DNA from 2 places in the Bradyrhizobium sp. CCBAU 53421 genome. Region 1 is predicted to be linked to the other one. Evidence: riboswitches for the same ligand, from Rfam matches in the RefSeq annotation. Region 1 holds a riboswitch; the other holds the start of a gene.
What was found. Region 1 has a riboswitch for ZMP and ZTP ahead of glyA (serine hydroxymethyltransferase). Riboswitches for the same ligand answer to the same signal wherever they lie in the genome.

Region 2: it holds a riboswitch for ZMP and ZTP, as region 1 does, so the genes downstream of both, XH92_RS21200 (bifunctional 5,10-methylenetetrahydrofolate dehydrogenase/5,10-methenyltetrahydrofolate cyclohydrolase) here and glyA (serine hydroxymethyltransferase) in region 1, are expected to answer to the same signal.

The regions. Positions count from the first base shown of each region.
Region 1 is NZ_CP030047.1:2,335,587-2,343,239, reverse strand. Features, by position in the region: gene XH92_RS11085 (ABC transporter permease) at 1-917, shown strand, start outside; gene XH92_RS11090 (ABC transporter permease) at 1-34, shown strand, start outside; gene XH92_RS11080 (ABC transporter ATP-binding protein) at 918-1,895, shown strand; gene XH92_RS11075 (ABC transporter ATP-binding protein) at 1,892-2,860, shown strand; gene XH92_RS11070 (LysR family transcriptional regulator) at 3,050-4,012, opposite strand; gene bla (class A beta-lactamase) at 4,113-5,030, shown strand; gene XH92_RS11060 (ankyrin repeat domain-containing protein) at 5,163-6,077, shown strand; ZMP/ZTP riboswitch at 6,161-6,246, shown strand; gene glyA (serine hydroxymethyltransferase) at 6,281-7,558, shown strand.
Region 2 is NZ_CP030047.1:4,457,761-4,465,413, forward strand. Features, by position in the region: gene XH92_RS21165 (PAS domain S-box protein) at 1-812, shown strand, start outside; gene XH92_RS21170 (GrlR family regulatory protein) at 1,007-1,357, opposite strand; gene XH92_RS21175 (hypothetical protein) at 1,681-2,037, shown strand; gene XH92_RS21180 (VOC family protein) at 2,054-2,437, opposite strand; gene XH92_RS21185 (hypothetical protein) at 2,694-3,311, shown strand; gene XH92_RS21190 (hypothetical protein) at 3,528-4,058, shown strand; gene XH92_RS21195 (hypothetical protein) at 4,174-4,581, opposite strand; ZMP/ZTP riboswitch at 4,797-4,876, shown strand; gene XH92_RS21200 (bifunctional 5,10-methylenetetrahydrofolate dehydrogenase/5,10-methenyltetrahydrofolate cyclohydrolase) at 4,892-5,755, shown strand; gene XH92_RS21205 (MaoC/PaaZ C-terminal domain-containing protein) at 5,906-6,358, shown strand; gene XH92_RS21210 (zinc-ribbon domain containing protein) at 6,482-6,904, shown strand; gene XH92_RS21215 (hypothetical protein) at 7,096-7,389, shown strand; gene XH92_RS21220 (hypothetical protein) at 7,599-7,653, shown strand, end outside.

The DNA.
Region 1 (7,653 bases):
TGGCTGGCTTGACCCTCGCATCTCCTTCCGCTGAGCGGCGCGGCTATTCGCCCTTGCGTGAAACCTGGCGGCGCTACCGCCGGCACAAGCCGGCCGTGGTCAGCGCCGTGCTGCTGCTGCTGTTGATCACGGCCGTGGTGATCGGCCCGTTCGTCTGGCGCGTCTCGATCAGCGACATCGACGTGCTGGCGGGCCTGCAGGGCCCCTCGCTGGCGCATCCGTTCGGCACCGACGATCTCGGCCAGGACCTGCTCGCCCGCATGATCTATGGCGGCCGCATCTCGCTCGCGGTCGGCCTCGCCGCGATGCTGGTGTCGGTGTTCGTCGGCACGCTGATCGGCGCGCTCGCCGGCATGTCGCGCGGCGCGCTCGGCTACGCGCTGATGTGGCTGACCGACCTGTTCCTGTCGCTGCCGCAGCTGCCGCTGCTCCTGATGCTGATCTATCTGTTCCGCGACGGGCTCAAGGCGGCGTTCGGCCCCGAGGGCGGCATCTTCATCCTGATCGTGCTCGTGATCGGCGGCCTGCGCTGGATGCCGGTCGCCCGCCTCGTGCGCGCCCAGTTCCTCTCCCTGCGCGAGAAGGAATTCGTCGAGGCGGCGCGCGCGCTCGGCGCGAGCCCGGTGCGGCAGGTGGTGCGCCACATCCTGCCCAATGCGCTCGGACCCGTGATCATCGCCGGCACCATCGACGTCGCCGCCGCGATCATCGCCGAATCGACGCTGTCGTTCCTCGGCCTCGGCTTTCCGCCCGACACGCCGACCTGGGGCCGCATCCTCTATGACGCCAAGGACTTTCTCGACATCGGCCCGCACTGGGCGCTGTTTCCGGGCGGCGCGATCTTCATCGCGGTCGTCGCCATCAACTTCATCGGCGACGGGCTGCGCGACGCGCTCGACGCCCGCAAGGTGATCTGAATGGCGCTGCTCGACATCAAGGGCCTGAAAACCCATTTCACCACCGACGACGGCATCGTCCAGGCGGTCGACGGCGTCGACATCAGCATCAACCGCGGCGAGACGCTGTGCGTGGTCGGCGAATCCGGCTGCGGCAAGACCGTCACCGCGATGTCGATCCTGAAGCTGATCGCGATGCCGCCGGGCAAGATCGTCGCCGGCGAGATCATGTTCGAGGGCCGCGACCTGGTGCCGCTGACCAGCCACGAGCTCGACGACATCAGGGCCAAGGAGATCGGCTTCATCTTCCAGGAGCCGATGACCTCGCTCAACCCGGTGCTGACCATCGGCGAGCAGATCGCCGAGAGCCTGCGCCGCCACGAGGCGGTGACCAAGAAGCAGGCGCTGGAGCGCACCGTCGAGATGCTGAAGCTGGTGCAGATCCCCAATGCCGCGGGCCGCGTGCATCACTATCCGCACCAGTTCTCCGGCGGCATGCGCCAGCGCGTGATGATCGCGATGGCGCTGGCCTGCCGGCCCAAGCTCGTGATCGCGGACGAGCCGACCACCGCGCTCGACGTCACCATCCAGGCGCAGATCCTCGACCTCTTGCAGGACATGAAGGAACGCTTCGGCATGGCGGTGATGCTGATCACGCACGCGATGGGCGTGGTCGCCGAGACCGCGCAGCGCGTCGTCGTGATGTATGCAGGCAAGGTGGTGGAGGAAGCGCCGGTCGACGAATTGTTCGGCAATCCGCGCCATCCCTACACCCAGGGCCTGATCCGCTCGATCCCGCGCATCGATCTCGACGCCGAGCACAAGACAAGGCTGGAGACGATCGGCGGCTCGGTGCCGATCCTGATCAATCCAAAGCCCGGCTGCCGGTTTGCGCCCCGCTGCAAACACGCCATGCGCATCTGCACCGAAAAGGAGCCGCGGCTGCGCGAGATCGCGCCCGGCCATCGCATGGCCTGCCACCTCGGAGACGCGTCATGAGCGAGCCGCTGCTGCGCGTCAGCAATCTGAAGAAGCATTTTCCGGTGCTGGGCGGCCTGCTCTCGCGCGAGGTCGGCCAGGTCTATGCGGTCGACGGCGTGTCGTTTGCGGTCAACCGCGGCGAGACGCTTGGCCTCGTCGGCGAATCCGGCTGCGGCAAGTCGACCACCGGGCGTTGCGTGCTGCGCCTGATCGAACCGACCTCGGGCGAGGTCGTGTTCGACGGCCAGAGCGTGACCGGACTCGGCAGCGGCGATCTGCGCGCCATGCGGCGCAACATGCAGCTTGTGTTCCAGGACCCGTTCGCCTCGCTGAACCCGCGCATGACGGTCGGCGCGATCCTCGGCGAGCCCTTCATCATCCATAACCTCGTGACCTCGGCCAGCGAGCGCGAGGACCGCGTCGCAAGCCTCTTGGTCAAGGTCGGGCTGAAGGCCGAACACATGCGGCGCTATCCGCATGAATTCTCCGGCGGCCAGCGCCAGCGCATCGCGATCGCCCGCGCGCTGACCCTGGAGCCGAAGCTGATCGTGTGCGACGAGCCGGTCTCGGCGCTCGACGTCTCGATCCAGGCCCAGGTCATCAACCTGCTCGAGGATCTGCAGGCCGAGCTGAATCTCACCTATCTGTTCGTTGCCCACGATCTCTCCGTGGTCGAGCACATCTCCGACCGCGTCGCTGTGATGTATCTCGGCCGCATCGTCGAGCTCGCCAAGGCCAGCGATCTCTACCGCAACCCGCAGCATCCCTACACCAAGGCGCTGCTCTCAGCGGTGCCGGTGGCGGACCCGAAGGCGAAGCGCGACCGCATCCGCCTGAAAGGCGACGTGCCGAGCCCGATGAACCCGCCGCAGGGTTGCCACTTCCACACGAGATGTCCGATCGCCGAAGAGCGCTGCCGCCAGACGGTGCCGGAGTTGCGCGAAGGCAGCAACGGGCATTTCGTGGCGTGCCATCTGGCGTGAGGTAGTGCGCCAGATGCGATAGCCAGCCGTCGCGAGGGCGCACCGCCCAAAATATCGAAAACAACCCCATGCAAAGTAGCCGGCGGCTGCGGGTGTTCGACATGGCACTTGACATGTCGGGCAACTCAGCGGCATTATTCGATAATTCAGAAATAGTGGCGACGATAGTTGGAATGACGTCGTCAGAAGTCAACGCCGCTTGGTCTTGGTCCGTGGCTTCGGTCTGGCCTTTGCCTTGATCTTCGGCCGCGGTGCAGACGCTACCGCGTCCTCCGCCTCACTCACCTCCGTCCGCAGCGTATCCAGCAGCCAGTCGCGGAAGGCGCGCATGCCGGGCGTCACCTCGCGCGACTTCAGCCAGGTCAGCCAGTAGGACCCCGCCGGGACTTCGGCTGCGAACGGCCGCACCAGCCGGCCTGAGGTCAACTCGTTGTTGAACATCGCGATCGGCACCAGCCCGACGCCGACGCCGCGCGCAGCGGCCTCGGCCATCGCCACGGAGCTGTCGAAGATCGGTCCCTGAATCTTTGGACACGGCGCGTCCGCCACCGCAAACCACAGCGGCCATTCCTCGGCGCGGTAGGAGCGCAGCAAAAATTCCTGCGCGAGATCGGACGGCTTGCGCAGCCGGCCGGCCACATCAGCGCAGCACACCGGCGACAGCGGCGCGGACAGCAGGTGGATCGCCTCGGTACCGTGCCACGAGCCGTCGCCGAAACGCAGCGCGAGATCGAGCCCGTCGCCAGCGATGTCGACACGGTTGTTGTTGGTGAGCAGGCGCAGGTCGATATAGGGGTGCGCGCGCTTGAAGCGGTCGACCCGTTGCAGCAGCCATCCGGTCGCAAAGGTGGTGACGCAGCCGACGGTGACGACCTCGCGCGTGCCCTTCGCCTCGATCCGGTCGATCGCCGCCCCGATCCGGTCGAGCGCATCTGATAGCACCGGCAGCAGCGCCAGCCCCTCGTCGGTGAGCACCAGCCCGCGCGGCAGCCGGCGGAACAGGCTCGCGCCGAGCAGCTCCTCGAGCTGCTTGACCTGGTGGCTGATTGCGGTCTGCGTCACGCGCAGCTCCATCCCCGCGCGGGTGAAACTGAGCAGCCGCGCGGAAGCCTCGAAGGCGCGCAGCGCGTTCAACGGAAGGTGCCGGCGCACGGCGTCATGACCAAGTTTTCCTCATGCCTCGTTGTATAAATGATTGTTTGTGCGCCGTCACGCCGCCCGGCAGGTTCGCGCCGCCAACGGGAGATTCGACATGCTGACGAGACGGACATTTGGATTGCGCGCGCTGGGCCTTGCGGCGTCCTGCACCTTGCCGCGGCCAAGCGCTGCGGCAGGACAGAACGCCGCGGCGGGATCAGGCGAGCCGGCGCAGCGGCTGCAGCAGGAATTTGCACGCATCGAGCTCGCGACCAGCGGCCGGCTCGGCGTCGCTGCGCTCGACATGGAAACCGGATTGCGCGCCAGCCGGCGCGGCGACGAGCGGTTCCCGATGTGCAGCACCTTCAAGGCGTTGGCTTCGGCCGCCGTGCTGCACCGGGTCGACAGCGGGGAATCCAGCCTCGACCAGCGCGTGCAGATCGAGGCCAAGGATATCTTGGCCTACGCACCGGTCACCAAGGCGCACGTCGGATCGGCCATGACGCTGTCCGAGCTCTGCGAGGCCGCCATCACGCTGAGCGACAACACCGCCGCCAACCTGCTGCTGCGCGAGCTCGGCGGCCCCGCCGGCCTCACCGCCTTCTTCCGCACCATCGGCGACAACATCAGCCGGCTGGACCGCTGGGAGGTGGAGCTGAACGAAGCCGTGCCCAGCGATCCGCGCGACACCACGAGCCCGACCGCGATGCTGAAGAGCTTGCAGCGCGTGGTGATCGGCGACGTCCTGCAGGCCGCCTCGCGCCAGAAGCTCGTGGACTGGATGGTCGCCAACAAGACCGGCGACACGAGGCTGCGCGCCGGCGTGCCGCGGGACTGGCGTGTCGGCGACAAGACCGGCACCGGCGAGCGCGGCACCTATAACGATATCGGCGTGTTCTGGCCGCCCGGCCGCAAGCCGATCGTGGTGACGGTCTACCTGACCGGGGCAAGTGCTCCGATGGAGAAGTGCAACGAGGTGATCGCCAATGTCGCGCGCGCGGTTGCGAATGCGAGCACCGGGCAGTCCGGTTAGGACGCCGCGACACCGCGCGGCCCAACGGCGCTGCGCGGCAGGCCTTCGCTGCGCGGCTTGGCAGCAACCAAGGATCATGCGACGCTCAATCCGAATGGCTGACCTATCAGCGGGCCATACGGAGGACACGTCTTGTATCGCTGCATCGCCCTCGCCGCGCTGCTTGTTGCAGGCCACGTTCCCAGCAGCCTTGCTGCGGCCGATCCGGCCCGGTGCCGCGAGCTGATCCGCAAATACGAGACCGACAAGGCACAGCTCAGCGCAATCGAGATTTCGCTGACCTTGTTCGCGGCCGCCAATGCCGATTGCATCAAGCTCGCCACCGAGCTGCTCGACGGCGGCGCCTCGGTCGACGCGCGGGACCGGCTCGGCGCGAGGCCGCTGAGCCACGCCGCCCGCACGGGCCATCTCGACATGGTCGACCTGCTGCTGGCGCGCGGCGCGCCGGTCGATGCGCGTAACCTTGCGGGATCGACCGCGCTGTATCTTGCCGCCGAACGCGGCCATGTCGCGATCGTGCAACGGCTGATCGACCGCGGCGCCGACGTCAATTTCACCGGCCGCAGCGGTGCCTCCCCGGTCGCGGCCGCCGCCTATGCCGGAAGGGACATGGTGGTGCGCACGCTGCTGGCGCACGGCGCCGACGGCCGCAAGGCCGACGACACCGGCAAGCCGCCGGTCGTCTATGCGGCAGCCGGCGGTCAGCTCGGCATCGTCAAACAGCTCGTCGCGCTCGGTATCGATATCAACGCGCGCTACGCCAACGATCTGACGCTGCTGATGTGGGCGGCCGGGCCGGATGAGACGGTGCCGGAGGCACAGGCGCTCGAGGTCGTCGCGTATCTCCTGGACGCTGGCGCCAGGGTCGACGACCGTGACGCCCGCGGACGCACGGCACTGATGATCGCCGCCGAGGGCAACCATCCCGCTATTGCGAAAGCACTGCTCACCCACGGCGCCGATGCGGCGCTGGCCGACAAGGCCGGCAAACACGCCGCCGATCTCACCATCCTCTCGGCGCTGCGCGAGGAGCTGACGCCGCGCTGAAGCATGACGCGATGGACTCATTGGTTGCGGAAGGTCCGCAGGTCGGGTAAATTCTCTTTTGCGAAGAGTCTCCGTGCTCATTCGTCCAATCGCGCGACTGGCGAGCTAACGTGGAATCGACCACGGGGAAGCGCGAAGGGTTTCGACGCCGATCGCCTGGGCAACCAATCTGCTGGAAAAACAGCGTGTTGAGGAGCCCGATCATGCCGTCGTTTCGCAACGAACTGTCCATCAACGATCAAGAGATCGCCGCTGCCCTTGCGGGGGAAGAGCGCCGTCAACGGGACGGCGTCGAACTGATTCCGTCCGAGAATTACACCTACCCGGAGGTGCTTGAACTGCTCGGATCGGTCTTCACCAATAAATACTCCGAGGGATATCCGGGACGCAGATACTACGGCGGCCAGCAGTATACGGACGACGTCGAGAACCTCGCACGCCAGCGGGCCTGCTCGCTTTTTCGTGCCGAGCACGCCAACGTTCAGCCGCTTTCCGGATCACCGATGAATCAGGCCGTCTATCTCGGCCTATTGCAACCTGGCGACACTATTCTCGCCATGGATCTGTCGCACGGCGGTCATCTCACCCACGGCGCGCCGGTGTCCCACATGGGGCGTTTGTTCAACTTCATTCGCTACAGGACGGCACCGTCAAACGGCGCGATAGATTTCGATGAATTGCGCGCGATTGCGCGTGAAGCGCGTCCGAAGATGGTATTGTGCGGCTACAGCTCCTATCCGCGCGACCTGGACTATGCGGCGTTCAAGAGTATCGCCGACGAAGTCGGCGCGCTCACGATGGCTGACGTGAGCCACTATGGCGGACTGGTTGCCGCGAATGTCATGCGCAATCCGCTTGATGCCGGCTTCGACGTCATGACGACGACATCCCACAAGACACTGCGCGGCCCCCGCGGCGGGATGATCCTGTGCCGGAAGGAATATGCCGGTCGGATCGATGCTTCCGTCTTTCCCGGGTTGCAGGGCGGACCTCACATGAACGTCGTGGCCGGGACTGCCGTGACGCTCAAGAAGGCGGCGACCTCGGATTTCCAGGTTTACGCGCGACAGGTTCTGCGCAACGCGAAGGTTCTTGCCGACACGCTAATGGAATGCGGGATGAAGCTGGTCACGAACGGGACGGACAATCACATGATGGTCGTCGATACGATAGCGTCCGTCGGACTGGACGGGCGAGCGGCCGAGGACGTGCTCGATGCCATCGCCATCACCACAAACAAGCAAGTTATTCCAGACGATCCGCGTCCCCCGCTCAGGCCGAGCGGTATTCGTCTTGGGACACCGGCAGCGACCACGCGTGGCATGGGAGATTCCGAAATGCGCCGTATCGGCGAGTTCATTGCGGGGGCCCTACAGGCGAATGGAGACGATGCGGTCCTCGCGCGTCTCAGGTCGGAGTGCATCGAGATGTGCCGAGCCTTTCCTGTTCCAGGCGTGTTGTCCAGGTCTCGACCGAACTGATCGGCACCGCAACTTGGCGCGCAGAGGTACAGAACGAGGTCGGGCGCTGGCGCCCAACCTCGACCGCCAGAAACGCATATGCGACAGCCCTGCGC
Region 2 (7,653 bases), 2.1 Mb from region 1:
CCGCGGAGGCTGCGCTGCGCAACCTGCGGGAAACCCAGAATTCGCTGATCGAGGCCGAGAAGCTCGCCGCGCTCGGCCGCCTGGTGGCGGGCGTCGCCCATGAGGTCAACAACCCCGTCGGCATCAGCCTGACGGTGGCGTCCGCGCTTGAGCGCAAGACCGCGAATTTCGCGACACAGGTAGAGCGCGGCGACTTGCGCCGCTCGAGCCTCAACGACTTTCTGAACACGGCGCGCGATGCCTCCTCGCAGCTCGTCGCCAATCTGAACCGCGCCGCCGAGCTGATCCAGTCGTTCAAGCAGGTCGCCGCCGACCGCAACTATTCGGACCAGCGCACCTTCGATCTCGGCGATCTGACCGAGCAGGTGGTGATGAGTCTGCGGCCCGGCCTGCGCAAGCACAATCTGACGCTCAACGTCGATTGCGAGCCGAACCTGATCATGAATTCCTATCCCGGACCGTATGGCCAGGTGCTGACCAACCTGTTCCTCAACGCGGTCGCGCATGCGTTCCCGGACGGCAAGGCCGGCGAGGTCGAGATCCAGGTCCACGCCTCGGGCAACGACTATGTCGAGGTGATCTTCGCCGACAATGGCTGCGGCATGAGCCTCGACGTGCGGCGCCGCGCCTTTGATCCGTTCTTCACGACGCGGCGCGACCAGGGCGGCACCGGGCTCGGGCTGCATATCGTCTACAGCATCGTCACCAACCGCCTCGGCGGCCGGCTCTCGCTGGATTCCGCACCGGGCAATGGCACCCGCATCCAGATGATCCTGCCGCGCGTCGCGCCGCTGGAGCAGGCCGCGGAGTAGGCACGAAGCGTGATGGCTGGCCGCGGGTTCGCTCTCGGTCCGTCAGCCTGAGGAGCGCGCAGCGCGTCTCGAAGGATCGACGGCCACCAGCGTGGCCGTGCACCCTTCAAGACGCGCGCAAGAGCGCGCTCCTCCAGCGACAAAGGCGAAGCCTTTGCGCGGGGGTGACGAATCTAGCAGCGAGTCTCGAACGGCTAATTGATATCGGCGAGCTTGTGCAGGGTGGCGCCGAAGATCAGGCTGGCCTTGCCGACCAGCGCGGTTCCGCTCATGGTGCCGCGGGTGTCGGTGAAAGTCCCGGAGACGCCGATGCCGACCGGTGCGGGCCCGCCGAACAGCGGGTTGTCGGTGTCGCGCGGCGTGGTGTGGCGTTGCACGAGGACCTCGCCCTTGAACGCGTCACCCTTCACCGTGTAGCTGCCGGTGTAATACAGGTAGGCATCGCCGCCGAGAATTTGCCCGTCGCGGAAGAGAATCACTCCGCTGCCCTTGCCGACGCGTCCATCCAGCAGGGTGACGTGGATTGAGTACAGCCCGTTCTTCATAACGTCCCATCGACCGGCTGCCGCGCCCGCAGCAATCCGGATTGGTTTTTTATGCCAAAGCGAGCAACCTCGTGCAATGCGGCAGGTTGATTCCGGGGGTGTCCGGAGTGACCGTGGACCCTCGGTTCCTGCCAGTCGGTGTGACGGCGCGATGACAGCGGACCGTGCGCGCGAATCGAACTGGCCCGCGAAATGCATAGCTCTGGTTGCACTGGCCGGTGAGTGCTGGAGCAACATACATGACAGACAGGATGGAAGCTGGCGGCCGCTTTGCGGGCAGGTATGACGATCCCGGAACCTTGGTTGGCCGCCGCCGCGGCCGGATGCGCGTATCTCTGCCGCTTGGTCTGGTCGCGCTGTTGTCGGTCGCCGCTGCGCAGCTTGCGCAGGCACGCGATCCCGACGGCCGCTACGCCAATTCGCCGCTCAAGGAATGGTTCGACGGTCTGCGCAGTGGCAAGGGGCCGTGCTGCTCGGATGCCGACGGCAGCGCGGTCAGCGACGTCGATTGGGAATCGAAGGACGGGCACTACCGCGTGCGCCTCGACGGAGCCTGGATCGACGTGCCCGATGAAGCCGTGGTCACCGAGCCCAACCGGGTCGGCCGCGCCATGGTCTGGCCGATCAAGAGCTACATGGGCGTGACGATCCGCTGCTTCATGCCGGGCAGCATGACGTAGCGCACCGGCCGTCGGCTCACGCGTATTTCTTGTCGCGCTCGAGCAGCTCGATCGAGATGCCCTGCGGGCCGCGGATGAAGCAGATCCGTACGCCGGGACGGATCGTGGTCGGTTCCTTGGTGAACTCGACGCCCTTGGCCTTGATCTCGGCCGCGACCGCGTCGATGTCCTTCACGGTCAGCCCGAAATGATCGAGCCCTTGATAGGGCGTCACCGGCGCGGCGTTGACGCCGTCGCCCTGTGTCACCTCCGCGATGAAAACCTTGGCCCCGCCGAGCTGAACGTCGATGCGGCCGGGGCCGCGGATGATTTCGCCGCCGAGGATGTCGCGCAGCCAGGTCGCGGTGGCCTCAGGATCGGGGCTGCGCAGATGGACGTGGTCCCAGGTGACGACGGGCATTGCGGTCTCCTTGTTGTTCTCGCGCCGCTTGGGTGCGCGGCACTCGCTCTCGGGCGGCGCAAATCTAGCGAGCGGCGGGCTGTGATGCCACCCCGTGCAGCCCGTCGCAAGATTGTCGTCCCGGAATGAAACCATTCCGGCCCTCGGTGATTGTTCTCGCGTGGCCGCTCGACCTGCGGCCGTCCCGGATGCCGCGATGCTTGCGGCGACCGTGCCGGGATGGTGGGCTTGATCGGGCGAGGGTGAGGGCACGATGATGCGGATCGGCCTGGCGTCGTTTCGAAGGTTTGCCGCCGGACGTCTCGGTGAGGGCGGCTTCTACGCCAGCCTGCTGCTGTCGGTGATCGCGGTCGGCGGGATCGCGGCGTGGTTCATGCTCCCCGAGCCGAGCGATGCCGGAGACCGGGATGTCTGGCCGGTGTCTTCCACCGTGATCCGCACCGTGCAGGATGCATCGACCGGGGCGCAGCCTGCCCAAATCGCAAAGGACGCACCTGCAGATGAGTCAGTCACGGTCGGCGTGGCCACTGCCGGGCAGCCGGCCGAGGCGGCCAAGGCGTCCGAACCCGGTGCCGGAAGATCGCCGCTGGACCGGCTGCGGATCGCCTCGCAGTCCTGGCAGCGTGGCGGGCTGGGTTCCAAGGTGCTGGTCACCCTGACGCTGCGTAACGCCAATGATTTCGCGGTGAAGGATATCGAGATCGCCTGCGCCTTCATCCGTAGCGACGGCAGCCCCGTGACCGAACGCAAGCGGCTGATCCCGGACACCATCGCCATGAAGAGCCGCAAGACCTACCCGCGGATGCTGATCGGATTCGTCAACGTTAACGCAAACAAGGCGAAATGCTCTGTCGTGACCGCTAGCCGGGTCTAAACCCTGCATCCCGAAAAAGTGACCGGGAATTGACTTGCCGGGTGAACCGTAACGGCCAGGCAGGAACTAACTAATAAGCCGACCGTTAGAGAACGACCCGGAAGCGCTGGATGGCGACTGTCCGGGTGATCTTGCGCAAACGATGAGTTCGTTGCGCGACAACTGTTGTTGTCGCGCCGAGATGAACCGCGCCCGTGGTGCGGGGGGAGCTACCAAATGCCTGTGGCGCGTTATTTCCTGTTCGTTGGTGGCGTGCTGCTCGCGCTGCTCTTCGTCGTTAGTGCCATCGTGCCGCAGGAGGCCGTGGTCGCCACCCAGGGCCTGTCGTCGCCCGGCGTCGACAACAAGACCGTGGTCCGCATCAAGTCGACCCAGAAACTGCCCGAGCGGGTGGTGTACGACACCAACCTGCCGACCATCGTTCCGGCGCAGGTGAACGCGGTTGCCGCGGCGACCCCGCCGGCTGCCGGCGATGCCTCAGCACAGGCCCGCGTCCGCAACACGTTCGCCCAGTTCATCCCGCCGGAGAAGGCCGACGCGCAGAAGGGCGCGGTCGTGGCCGAGGCGAAGCCGGCCGAGCAGCCGGCGCAGGCCCAGCCGCAGGCACCGAAGAAGCGCAAGGTTGCGCGCTATCACAGCCATCCCCAGCAGCCGATGCGGCTGGCCCAGCCCGGCATGTATCAGCCCTACCGCGTCGCGCAGCAGCAGCCGCGGATGGGCTTCTTCGGCGGGTTCGGGACCTGGTAGGCTGCGACACGCCGCAGCCGGTAATCGATATGCCGCCGCAAACACTCGCGGCGGCATTTTCATGTCGGCGATCGCAGACGGGTAACCAGCCGCAGGAAACCGCCCCGGGTGGTGGTTAGCGCGGCAGGCGCGGAATCTTGTCGGCGAAGCCGTTGTAGCAGGTCAGCCGCTCGTCCTCTTCCTTGACGAACCGGCATTCGTTGACGCCCTTGGCAGGGGCGGCCTTCGGCTTAGGCTGCGGCTTGAAGATCTCGTCGTAGCACATCAACCGCTCCTTGGTGGCGTCGTCGATGTCCTGGCAGGCCTGGAGCTTCTGCGCGACCGATTGCGGCTTGCCGGGGGCCGCTGCCTTCTCGCCCTTCTTGGCCGCCAACTTCTTGCCGACCTGGACCAGCGGCTTGTCGCCGACCATCGGCTGCGAGGCCGCCGCGGGTTTGTCGGCGGGCGCCGGGGCCGGAGTGGTGCCTTGGGCAAGCGCGGCAGCCGGGCAGAGGAGCGCCAGCGCGAGGATGATATGTCTCATGTTGAAAATGTCCGAAATGGCGTGATGACCGGAAGGATGGCGCCGGGGATCGGAAAAGCCCGGCAAGCCCCGAGGCTTATCGCAAGTTCTGTCCGAATCCTACCCCGGAGAGGGCCCACCCGGCACCGATCCACCGGCAAAAACAGGGCTATTCGTCGCCGGTTCGGCCGCAAGCGGGCGTGATTTGCGTTTGCCGGGCCGGCCAGCTATGACGACGCCATCTGCGCGACTGGCGCTTGGATGGACCACCATCGGGGAGCGCAGAGACTGAACGCCGCGCGCCTGGGCACCGCTTCGAAACGGAGGTGCCATGACGGCGAACATTCTTGACGGGCATGCACATGCCCAAATTGTCATCGACAAGGTTGCGAACGATCTGGACCGGCTGCCCCGCGCGCCCGGGCTCACAGTCGTGCTGGTCGGCTGTGACCCGGCGAGCCAGATCTATGTGCAGAGCAAGGTCAGAATGGCCGAGCGGCTTGGCCTGCGCGGCGAGGTTGAACGGCTGCCGGATGACGCCAGTGAGGCCGATCTGCTTGCCAGGATCGAGGTGCTCAACGCGCGCGACGATATCGACGGAATCCTGATCCAGCTGCCGCTGCCGACGCATATCGACGCCTTGCGCGTGATGGCGGCGGTCGATCCGGCGAAGGATGTCGACGGCCTACACGCGCTCAACGCCGGCCGGCTGTTTCACGGCGACGATGCCCTGGTGCCGTGCACGCCGCTCGGCTGTCTCAGGCTGATCAAGGCGATCCGGCCCGATCTCACCGGCGCGCATGCCGTGGTGATCGGCAGCTCCAACATCGTGGGCAAGCCGATGGCCGCACTACTGCTGCAGGAGCAGGCGACCGTGACACAGACCCACATCCACACCCGCGGCATCAGCAACATCTGCCGCCAGGCCGATATCCTGGTCAGCGCGGTGGGCAAGGCCGGCCTCGTGCGCGGCGACTGGATCAAGCCGCAGGCCATCGTCATCGACGTCGGCACCACGCGCGTCGAGAAGCCGGACGGCGGCTACGCGGTGTGCGGCGATGTCTTCTTCGACGAGGCGGTGCAGGTTGCCGGCGCGATCACGCCGGTGCCGCGCGGCGTCGGCCCGATGACGATCGCCTGCCTGATGGAGAACACCGTGAAGGCCGCGAAGGCGAGGGCCGCGCGGCTGCAATAACGCGGCAGGCCTGGTGCGAGGCGCGAGCGGCCGGGGCCGCACGCGTCTCTCCTTCACCCACCGAGGTCCCGTGCGCGAAGATCATGACGTCGGAGGTAATGGAAAGCCCGCAGCGTTGGTCTATCGTCGCGCGACAGACGGAGGCACGCGATGCTCTATGCGGACGATCTCACCGAGGGCCAGACATTCCAGCTCGGGAGCTACACGATCGGCGAGACGGAGATCCTGGAATTCGCCGGCAAATATGATCCGGTGCCGATCCATACCGATCCCGTCGCGGCCGCGGCGGGCCCATTTGGCGGCCTGATCGCGAGCGGCTTCAACACCATCGCGATCTATCAGCGGTTGGTCGTGGAGGCGATCTGGACCAAGGTGGCGGGCATCGTCGGGCGGAGCTTCGAGATTCGCCTGCCGAGCCCGGTCCGCCCGGGAGCCACGCTCACCGGCCAATCCCAAATCCAGAAAATCACCCTCAGGCCGGAGCGGCGTGACGCCGTCGTGATCTTCAGGACGGAGCTGGTCAACGATGAGCAGCGTCTCGTTCTTGTCCTGGTTCTCGATGCGCTGATCCATATGCGGCCGGCGGAGCAACGGCCGGCATAACCTCCGCCCGGATCGATCTGGCCGCCCGGCAAAGCTGCGGTTACCATAGCCTATCGATGGCGTCGTCTTGATATGGCCAGGGCGACAAGTTCGCCGATGCGGTGCAAGACGGATGGTATGGGCGTGAAGCGCAGCAAGCAGAAGCCCGGCGAGATCGAAGCCGGACAGCGCAAGGCCGAGCAATGGCACCGCTTGCAGGCGCAACGCGCCGCCGAACGGCAACGTCTTCGTGATTACAAGATTGCGCTGGCGCGCGACGAGGTTCCCGTGGATACAGCGCGGCTGGCGCCGTCGAACAGCTATTCGATTCCTGATTTCGTCGAACGCGGAACCTATCGGCCCGAGCCCTTCGTCTGCAAGGATTGCGGCGTTGCCGAGGTCTGGACGCCGTTGCAGCAGAAATGGTGGTACGAGACCGCAAAGGGCGACGTGTTCACCAAGGCCGTGCGCTGCCGGGCCTGCCGCACCAGGGAGCGCGCACGCAAATCTGCCGCGCGCCGCGTGCATCTGGAAGGACTCGCCAGGAAGACGCCGCCTGCCTCGTAGAGGTACGCCGGCGCCACATTTCACACAGCGGTGGATCTGGAACCCGCGCACACCTCGGTCAATGCGTCGCGCGTGCGGAACGTTTCGTGGCCTGATCGGTTCGAGACTTCGAAGCCCCCGGCGAGGGGTGCGGGCGGGGAGGAACCAGCCAAGGATACCACGCGGCCGGAACCAACAAGAAGGAGCAGCGGATGAAGCTTAATTCCACGCAAGTCAAACAGACCATGACGCAGTTGAACGCGCAGGTGCTTCCGGATGATCATCCGGCGGTGGCGCAACTGAACAGCGTGTTCGGCGAGCACACATTCTTCGTCGACACCAGCGGCCTCAAGGTCCTCGAACCGGCGCAGAGTTCCGACATGCCGGGGCAAACCGGTGAAGTGGTGAGCCTTGCCGAGTGGAGCGATCCGGAGCTGACGTCGCTGCGGCCGCACGAGCCGGAACCGACCGGCGTGCTCATCACGCTCGAACCCAGCAAGCACTGAAGCGAAACGCGACCGCACAAAGAGATTGGAGCATGATCCGATTCAATCGGATCGTGCTTCTGAGCGCCGCATCGGACGGCACCGCAATCGGCCTTCTTGATGGCGACAATTTCCAACGTCACCTCAAGAGGTGCCGAAAGTCACATAGCAAATCAGCGCCGCCTGCGTATGCATCGGTTCGAGATGGGTATCCAGGCGGTGAGGGGCAGATGGGGATCGTGCGGCGCTGGAGCTCTGACGAGGACGAGAAGCTCAGAGAACTCG